Regions from separate parts of the Streptomyces solicathayae genome, predicted to be linked through region 4. Evidence: riboswitches for the same ligand, from Rfam matches in the RefSeq annotation. Region 4 holds a riboswitch; each other region holds the start of a gene.
The links. A riboswitch is a leader RNA that binds a small molecule or an ion and turns the genes downstream of it on or off. The one in region 4 is predicted to bind cobalamin.
Positions count from the first base shown of each region.

Region 1: linked by a shared signal. The riboswitch ahead of cobN (cobaltochelatase subunit CobN) and the one ahead of R2D22_RS28620 (cobalamin biosynthesis protein) in region 4 are both predicted to bind cobalamin.
Region 2: linked by a shared signal. The riboswitch ahead of R2D22_RS25885 (prenyltransferase/squalene oxidase repeat-containing protein) and the one ahead of R2D22_RS28620 (cobalamin biosynthesis protein) in region 4 are both predicted to bind cobalamin.
Region 3: linked by a shared signal. The riboswitch ahead of R2D22_RS33625 (energy-coupling factor ABC transporter permease) and the one ahead of R2D22_RS28620 (cobalamin biosynthesis protein) in region 4 are both predicted to bind cobalamin.

Region 1 covers NZ_CP137573.1:3,866,041-3,868,229, forward strand. Annotated here, with positions in the region: gene cobN (cobaltochelatase subunit CobN) at 1-1,293, opposite strand, end outside; cobalamin riboswitch at 1,365-1,504, opposite strand; gene R2D22_RS17735 (cobalamin biosynthesis protein CobG) at 1,583-2,189, shown strand, end outside.
Region 2 covers NZ_CP137573.1:5,595,358-5,597,546, reverse strand. Annotated here, with positions in the region: gene R2D22_RS25890 (MBL fold metallo-hydrolase) at 1-497, shown strand, start outside; cobalamin riboswitch at 530-695, shown strand; gene R2D22_RS25885 (prenyltransferase/squalene oxidase repeat-containing protein) at 757-2,019, shown strand; gene R2D22_RS25880 (SCO2322 family protein) at 2,016-2,189, shown strand, end outside.
Region 3 covers NZ_CP137573.1:7,357,939-7,360,127, forward strand. Annotated here, with positions in the region: gene cbiQ (cobalt ECF transporter T component CbiQ) at 1-18, opposite strand, end outside; partial or broken gene R2D22_RS33620 (energy-coupling factor ABC transporter substrate-binding protein) at 286-642, opposite strand; gene R2D22_RS33625 (energy-coupling factor ABC transporter permease) at 642-1,352, opposite strand; cobalamin riboswitch at 1,382-1,576, opposite strand; gene R2D22_RS33630 (PTS-dependent dihydroxyacetone kinase phosphotransferase subunit DhaM) at 1,667-2,086, opposite strand; gene dhaL (dihydroxyacetone kinase subunit DhaL) at 2,083-2,189, opposite strand, start outside.
Region 4 covers NZ_CP137573.1:6,183,778-6,185,966, forward strand. Annotated here, with positions in the region: gene R2D22_RS28615 (cobyric acid synthase) at 1-268, opposite strand, end outside; gene R2D22_RS28620 (cobalamin biosynthesis protein) at 265-1,227, opposite strand; cobalamin riboswitch at 1,260-1,388, opposite strand; gene R2D22_RS28625 (hypothetical protein) at 1,523-1,744, opposite strand; gene R2D22_RS28630 (inorganic phosphate transporter) at 1,757-2,189, opposite strand, start outside.

The DNA.
Region 1 (2,189 bases), 2.3 Mb from region 4:
CTCGGCGGGGAGTTCGGCGTACCAGCGCTTGTAGTCGGCGGCCGGGATGCGGACCGGGTTCTTGGCCAGCTGCTCCTCGGTGAGCCAGTCCTGGTCGTGGCCGCCGGCCTCGATCAGGGCGTAGATCAGCTCGTCGCCGTCGCCGGAGACCAGGCCGGGGATGTCCTCGACCGGGCCGAAGTCGTAGCCCTCGGCGCGCAGTCGGCGCAGCAGCGCGACGGCGGAGGCGGGGGTGTCCAGGCCGACCGCGTTGCCGATGCGGGAGTGCTTGGTGGGGTACGCGGAGAGGACCAGCGCGAGCTTCTTCTCGGCGTTCGGGATGTGCCGCAGACGGGCGTGGCGCACCGCGATCCCGGCGACGCGGGCCGCGCGCTCGGCGTCGGCGACGTACGCGGGCAGGCCGTCCTCGTCGATCTCCTTGAAGGAGAACGGGACGGTGATCAGGCGTCCGTCGAACTCGGGGACGGCGACCTGGCTGGCGGCGTCCAGCGGCGAGAGGCCCTCGTCGTTCTCCTCCCAGGCGGAGCGCGAACCGGTCAGGCACAGGGCCTGGAGCACCGGGACGTCGAGGGCGGCGAGCGCGCCCGCGTCCCAGGCCTCCTCGTCCCCGCCGGCCTGCGCCTCGGCGGGCTTGGTGCCGCCGGCCGCGAGAACGGTGGTGACGATCGCGTCCGCGCCCTTCAGGCGGTCGAGCAGCTCCGGCTCGGGGGCGCGCAGGGAGGCCACGTACAGCGGCAGGGCCTGCGCGCCGGTGTCCTCGATCGCGTCGCACAGGGCGCCGACGAAGGCGGTGTTCCCGCTCATGTGGTGGGCGCGGTAGTAGAGCACGGCGACGGTCGGGCCGGTGGTGGTGCGCGGGGTGCGCTCCAGCGGGCCCCAGGTCGGGGCGGCGGCCGGGGCCTCGAAGCCGTGGCCGGTCAGCAGGACGGTGTCGGACAGGAACCGGGCCAGCTGCTCCAGGTTGTCCGGGCCGCCGTGCGCCAGGTAGGCGTGCGCCTCGGTGGCGACTCCGATCGGCACGGTGGAGGCGGCCATGAGCTGGGCGTCGGGGGCCTGTTCGCCGGTGAGCACGACGACCGGCTTCCCGGCGGCGCGGATCGCGTCGAGGCCCTCCTGCCAGGCGCGGACGCCGCCGAGGAGGCGGACGACGACGAGGCCGGCGTCGTCGAGCAGCCCGGGCAGGTCGGCCGCGGGGAGCCGGGAGGGGTTGGCGAACCGGTACTCGACCGGACCGCCGGCCGCGCGGGCACTGAGCAGGTCGGTGTCGGAGTGCGACAGCAACAGAATTCGCATGCGAGCGCAGGCCTTCCTCGGGGTTGTCCGCGCCCCGGGTGGTCGTGTGGGTTGGGGCATCCCCTGCTCGAGCGAAGCCGAGAGCTTGGGGAAGGGAGTTCCTGACTCACCGTCCCCTTTCGGCGGGGCCGGCTCACAGTGGCGGGACCGCGCCGGATTCTCACCGGGCTTCCTCCCCGGGGTCCTGGGACCCCATGCCGTCTGCATAGTAGATCCTGGCCGCGGCGAGGCGGGCGGAGCCGTGGAGTCGACCGGATCACACCTCGTGGAACGCCGGTTTCCCGTGGGTATGCTCGCCGCCATGCCGCCCACCCCACACACCTCGCCCGAGTCGGGCGAACCTCTCATAAGGGACCGAGGCGACGCCTGCCCCGGGGCGCTGCGCCTGCACCCCGCCGACGACGGGCGTCTGGCCCGACTGCGCCTGCCCGCAGGTCGCCTGACGTCGCGTCAGGTCGAGGTCCTGGCCGCCGCGGCCGAGTCGCTGGGCGACGGGCGGATCACGATCACCTCGCGCGGCAACGCGGAGCTGCGCGGCCTCGGCGACGGCTGCGGGGCGGAACTGGCCGGGCTGCTGACGGAGGCGGGCCTGCTGCCCTCCGCCGGCCACGAACGCATCCGGAACATCGTCGCCTCCCCGGCCGCCGCGCTCGACGGACTCGGCCACGCGGACGTGCAGTTGTGGGCCCGGACGCTGGACGCGCTGCTGTGCGCGGAGCCCTGGACGGCGGCCCTGTCCGGCCGTTTCCTCTTCGTCCTGGACGACGGCCGCGGGGACGTGGCGGGGCTCGGCGGCGATGTGACCTTGATCGCAGGACCGGGGGACGCCGCCCTGCTGTACGTCGGCGGCCGGGCGTTCCGCCTCGCGGCCTCGGACGCGCCACGAGCCGCGCTCG
Region 2 (2,189 bases), 590 kb from region 4:
ACACCCCCGGGCACGTCTGCCTGCACCTGGAGGAGGAGCACCCGGCGAACCTGCCCGGCCGCGGCCGGCTCTTCTCCGGCGACCACCTGCTGCCCGGGATCAGCCCGCACATCGGCCTGTACGAGGACCCTGACGACGCGACCGTCACCGATCCCCTCGGCGACTACCTCGACTCCCTGGAGCGGATCGGCCGGCTGGGCGTCGCCGAGGTGCTCCCGGCCCACCAGCACGCCTTCACCGACGCCGCCGGGCGCGTACGGGAACTGCTCGACCACCACGAGGAGCGGCTGACCGGACTCCTCGGACTCCTTGCGACGCCACTGACACCGTGGCAGCTCGCCGAGCGGATGGAGTGGAACCGGCCGTGGGAGCAGATCCCCTACGGCTCCCGGAACATCGCCGTCAGCGAGGCGGAGGCGCACCTGCGACGGCTCGTGAAGCTGGGGCGCGCGGAGGCGGTGCCGGGGACGGAGCCGGTGGCGTACGCGGCAGTGTGAGGTCGGCGTGTGAGGCCGCTCGCACCCCGGCTTCACGCGGAGTACCTGCCGGTAGAGTGTGCGAGTCGTCATCATGCCCGTACGGGGGGAAGCCGGTGCAATTCCGGCACTGACCCGCAACCGTGAGCCACCGTCCATCTGGCGGTGGTGAGTCGGAATGCCCCGTCGGGACGTGACCGCCGGCACCGTCGAGGAATACGGAGCCGAGCCTGGTGCCCGAAGCGTGCCGGAGCCCGGCCCGCAGGAGAGGCCCGCCCGCATGACCACCGTCCGCCGCGCCGCCGCGGCGCTCGCCGCCACCGCCGTGCTCTGCACCGCCGGTGCCGGGATCGCCGCCCCCGCCGCGTCCGCCGCGCCCTCTCCCGCCCCGTCCCCGGTGATCCCGTCCGGCCTGTACGGCGTGAACGACCCCACCTACGACGGCGTCTGGCGCCAGTCGCTCGCGTTCATCGCGCAGCACTCGGTCGGCATCAAGCCCGCCCAGGTGTCCGTGGACTGGCTGATGGGCCAGCAGTGCGAGAGCGGCGCGTTCACCTCGTACCGGCCCGACCCGGCCAAGAACTGCGACCCGGCCACCATGCTGGACACCAACGCCACGGCCGTCGCGCTCCAGGCGCTGTCCGGCACCGAGCGGCCGAAGGTCGCCGAGGGCGGCGCCACGGACGCGGTCACCCAGGCCGTCAAGTCGGCCTCCGGCTGGCTGAAGAGCGCCCAGAACCCGGACGGCGGCTGGGGGTACAACCCCGGCAGCCCCAGCGACGCCAACTCCACCTCGATCGTCATCGGGGCGCTCGCCGCGAGCGGCGAGAAGCCCGGCGCGGTGAAGTCGACGACGGGCAGGACCCCGTACGACGCGCTGCTCACCTTCGCGCTGCCCTGCTCCGACAAGGCCGGGCCGGGCGCGTTCGCGTACCAGCCGGACAAGTCCGGCAAGCTGTTCGCCAATGCCGACGCGACGGCCGCCGCCGCGCTGGCCGGCCTCGGCAAGGGCATCCTCGCCGGCAACGTGCAGCCGCAGCAGAACCCGAGCTGCGAGGACAAGACCCCGCAGACCATCGACCGGGCCGCGCTCAACGGCGCCTCCTACCTGGCCGCCGCGCTGGAGAAGACCGGCCACCTCCTCAGCCCGCCGATGCCCGGCGCGACCGACCCGGCCGAGCAGCCCGACTTCGGCAACACCGCCGACGCGGTCGTCGCGCTGGGCGCGTCCGGCCACACCCAGCAGGCCACCGGCGCGCTCACCTGGCTGGAGAAGAACGCCCCCGCGTGGGCGAAGACCAACGGACCGGCCGCGTACGCGCAGCTGATCTTCGCGGCGAAGGCGATGGGCGCGGACCCGCACAAGTTCGGCGGCACCGACCTCGTCGAGGGCCTCAACGCGACCGGCCCGGCGCCGCAGGGTCCGGAGACGACCGGCAACCACGCCGAGGACGAGGGCTCGTTCAACATCTGGTGGATCATCGGCATCGGCACGGTCGTCGGCGTCGGCATCGGGTTCCTGCTGAGCGGGCGCAAGAAGTGAGGGGCCGACTGGGCGCCGCCGTCACGGCGGTCCTGCTGACGCTGCTCGCCGCCGCGCCCGCGCAGGCGGCCGGGTACCGCTACTGGTCGTTCTGGGACGGCGCCGCGGGAAAGTGGGCGTACGCCACGCAGGGCCCGGCGACCGCCCGCCCCGCGGACGGCGACGTCAAC
Region 3 (2,189 bases), 1.2 Mb from region 4:
CGCGTCGATCGGCAGCACGGGCGGCGGCTACGCGTCGCCGGTGGACGGCGCCGAGGGCCGGCGGGTGGACGGCGTCGAGGCCCCGTCGGCGGGGGGAGCCGACGGCCCGTCGGCGGACGGCCGGGAGGCGGTGTCGGCAGCGGGCCGCGACAGCCCGTCGGCGGACGGCCGCCGCGACGGCCCCTCCGCGGACGTCCCCGAAGCCCCGGCGGCGGGTACGTCCGTGGCCGCGTTCGCGCGCGCGTCGTCGTCCACGCCCCCGCCCGCGTCCCCATCCACACCCGCGTCCCCGTCCGCACCCGAACCCGCGGCCCCGTCCCGCGTCGCCGAAGCGGCCAGCGCCCTCGCCTCCCCCTGCTTCCGCCCCTTCCGCAGGCCGAAGTAGTACGCGAGCACCCCTGCGCCCATCGCCGCCTGCAGTGAGAACAGCGCGGACTCGACCTCGCCCGACGGAGGCTCGTACAGCGGGCTGAACCAGGGCTCGTAGTCCGGTTCCAGCTCGGTGATCGCCGCCTCGGCCTCCCCGTCCGACCCCGCGAACGGCTGCTCCTTGTGGTCGCCGAGGCCCAGCACCAGCGGCAGGACGGCGAGCGCCGCCACCGTGAGCAGCAGCAACGTGTTGATCTTCGCGTTACGACTCATCACCGGACCACGGCCTCCTTCGTCGTCGCCTTCCCGCCGTCGGTTCCGCCCCGCAGCAGGACGCCGAGCCGAGTCAGTTCACCCTTGCTGGACTGGATCAGGAGCCGCATGACCAGCACGGTCAGCAGCCCCTCGCTGACGGCGAGCGGGATCTGCGTGACGGCGAAGATGGACCCGAACTTCGCGAGCGCTCCGAGGAATCCGGTGCCCTGGTCGGGGAACGCCAGCGCGAGCTGGACGCTGGTGACGCAGTACGTCGTCAGGTCGGCGAAGAACGCGCCGAAGAACACGGTCACCATCAGAGGCACGTCGAAGCGCCGCAGCAGCCGGTAGACCCCGTACCCCGCCCACGGCCCGGCGATCGCCATCGAGAAGACGTTCGCGCCCAGTGTGGTCAGCCCGCCGTGGGCGAGCAGCAGGGCCTGGAACAGCAGCGTGATCGTGCCGAGCACCGCCATGATCGGCGGCCGGAACAGGATCGCGCCGAGCCCGGTGCCGGTGGGGTGCGAACAACTTCCCGTGACGGACGGCAGCTTGAGTGCGGACAGGACGAACGTGAAGGCGCCGGAGGCACCCAGCAGCAGGGTCGACTCGGGATGCGCCTTGACCTCACGGGTCAGGGCACGGACGCCGTGGACGACGAAGGGGGCGGACGCCGCACCCCACGCCGCCGCGTGCAAGGGGGGCAGGTACCCCTCGGCTATATGCATGGTTGGGAGACCCTCTCCAGCACCTCGTGGATGGACAACGCACCTTGGCCGGTCTCCTGGCTGACGGTCATGCCGCCCGGACTCCGCCTTCCCACACCGCAGCGGTTCTCCGCAGCGGTCCAGTGGCTTCCCGCGAGGGATGGAGCCGGACCTCCCGATCACAGTGGCGAGGGCCGCACCGGTACTTCACCGGTTTCCCGTACACCAAGGCCCTGCGACATTAGTGCGTTGACCAGGCGCATCACAACATGGCCGGGTTTCGGCGGTGTCGTCCGGCCGGTGCCCCACGTCGTCCGCCCGCTCCCGTACGCGGGTCACTCCTTGCGGTAGCCGTACGCCTCCGACGCCGCCGCGGTCACCGCGTCCAGGTCCCCGCCGGCGCTCGCCGTGACGAGCGCGGCGACGGCCCCCTCGACGAACGGGGCGTCCACGAGCCGTGCGTCCGGGGGCAGTTCGTCACCCTCCGCGAGCATTGCCTTCACCGTCAGTACAGCGCTGCCGAGGTCGACGAGGAGCGCCACCCCGGCGCCCTCGTCCACCGCCCGCGCCGCCTCCGCGATCAGCTCGGAGCTGGTGCCGAGGCCGCCGTCGGGAGTACCGCCGGCGGCGGCGAGCGCTGCGTACGGGCCGCCGCCGGCGAGTCCCCGGGCCAGTTCGGCCACGGAGTCGGCGACGGCGGCGCTGTGCGAGACGAGCACGATCCCGACCCGGTTCGCGGAGTGATCGCCCGTCACGCGGCCACCTCCGCCAGGGCGCCGATCAGCAGGGCCGAGGACGTCGCCCCCGGGTCCTGGTGCCCGATGCTGCGCTCGCCGAGATAGCTGGCGCGGCCCTTGC
Region 4 (2,189 bases):
CCTGGCTGGACCGGTCGCTGCCGGGCTTCAGCAGCACCGGGTTCATCAGCGCGGTCGGCTCGACCCGTGCCGCCTGCGCCTGCATGGCCTGCGCCCGGCCGATCTCCGCGCCCTCCCGGGTCACGAAGGAGTTCAGGGACATGTTCTGTCCCTTGAACGGCGCGACCTTGATCCCCTGCCGGACCAGCCAACGGCAGATGCCGGCCGTGACGACGCTCTTGCCCGCGTCGGACGTGGTCCCGGCGACCAGCAGCCCCCCGCCTCTCATGCACCCCTCCGCTTCCACGCGCCCGCCACGAGCCTTCCGGCCACACACACCCCCAGCGTCAGCGCCGTCACCCGGCGCGACAGACGTACCGCCCGCTCGATGTCGGCCACCGCCACGTCCCGGCCCGGCCCGTTCAGGACCGGCCGGTGCTCGACCCGCCCGCCGTACGACAGGGTGCCCCCGAGCCGTACGCCGAGCGCCCCCGCGAACGAGGCCTCCACCGGGCCCGCGTTGGGGCTCGGGTGCTTCGCCGCGTCCGCGCGCCAGGCCCGTACCGCGCCCTGGCGGTCGCCGCCGGCGACGGTGGCCAGCGCGGCGGTCAGCCGGGCGCCCGGCCATCCGGCCAGGTCGTCGAGCCGGGCCGACGCCCAGCCGAACCGGCGGTACCGCGCGGACTTGTGGCCGACCATCGCGTCCAGGGTGTTCACCGCGCGGAAGCCGAGCAGCCCCGGCACTCCCGCGACCGCGCCCCACACGAGCGCGCCCACCACGGCGTCGGAGGTGTTCTCGGCGACCGACTCGACGACGGCGCGGGCCATCCCCGGACCGTCCAGCGCCTGCGGGTCGCGTCCGCACAGATGGGGCAGCCGCTCCCGGGCGGCCTCCAGGTCGCCCGCCGCGAGCGCGCCGCCGATCGCCCGGGCCTCCCGGCCCAGACTCGTGCCGCCGACGACGGCCCACACGGAGGCTGCGGTCAGCGCGACGGAGGCGGTGCTCCGGCCCCTGACGGCCCGGGCCGCGAGCGCGCCCGCGGCGGCGGCGCCGCCCACGCAGGCGGCGGTGTGCAGCGCACCCCAGCCGCGGTGGTCGCGCCACAGGACGCGCTCGACCGCCCCCGCGGCCCGGCCGAAGGCCGCGACGGGATGGCCCCGGCGCGGGTCGCCCAGGGCGAGATCGGCCACCAGACCGGCGGTGGCGCCGTACGCGAAGACAGCTGTGGCTGAACTGCGGCCAGGCATGGCGCATTGTCCTCACTCAGGGTCCGCGCCCTGGCTCGACGTGACCGGCGGCGAGAGTTCCTGGCTCCCGGGGCTCGTACCTCGTACCCCGGTCACAGTGGCGGGACCGCGCCGGATTCGCACCGGGCTTCCTCTTCGTTGCCGCCGTAATGGCCCCGTGAGTCCACCACGCCCCGCGAACAGCCGTCAACTCACCCTTGACCTGCGACGGGTCACTGTGCGAAGCACCACAAACACGACGGCCGGGCGGGCCGCACCCGAAGGTGCGACCCGCCCGGCCGGTGGTTCCGGATCGTCAGGCGACGATCAGATAGATGCCGTACGCGACGGCCGCCGCGCACAGCGCGAAGCAGGCGTACGCGCCGGTCCGCGCCAGTGCGGCGGAGCCGCCCTGCGCGGCGGCCCGCTCCTGCTTGGAGAGGCCGGCGATGCCGAGGGTGAACAGGCCCACGAGGGCGACGGTCGCCACGAGGCTGACTCCGAAGACGGAGCCGAGAGCTGCCCAGTCGATCTTCATGTCGTTCGTTCCTTACACCGCGGCGGCGGAGGCCGGGGGAGCGGCCGGGTCCGTGGGGGCCGGCGTGGGGATGGTGGTCTTGAGGTCCTCGTCCGCGACGGCGGCGACGGAGCCGGCCGGCGGCGGGGTGACGGCCGCGATGGCCGTGGTCACGACACCCGCGGGCTCGGCGTCGACGTCCGTGTCGTTGACGTTGGTGTGGTCGACGACCTGGCGGCGGGAGATGACCCAGATGGCGACGCAGGAGGCGATCAGGAAGGCCGTGACGGCGGCGACGCCCCAGGAGCCCTGACGGGCGACGTACTCGGCGCCGGCCCCGACCAGGCCCGCGGCCGGAAGGGTCAGGCCCCAGGCGACGAACATCCGGGTGGCGGTCGACCAGCGGACGACGCCGCCCTTGCGGCCCAGGCCCGCGCCCATGACGGCGCCGGAGCAGGAGTGCGTG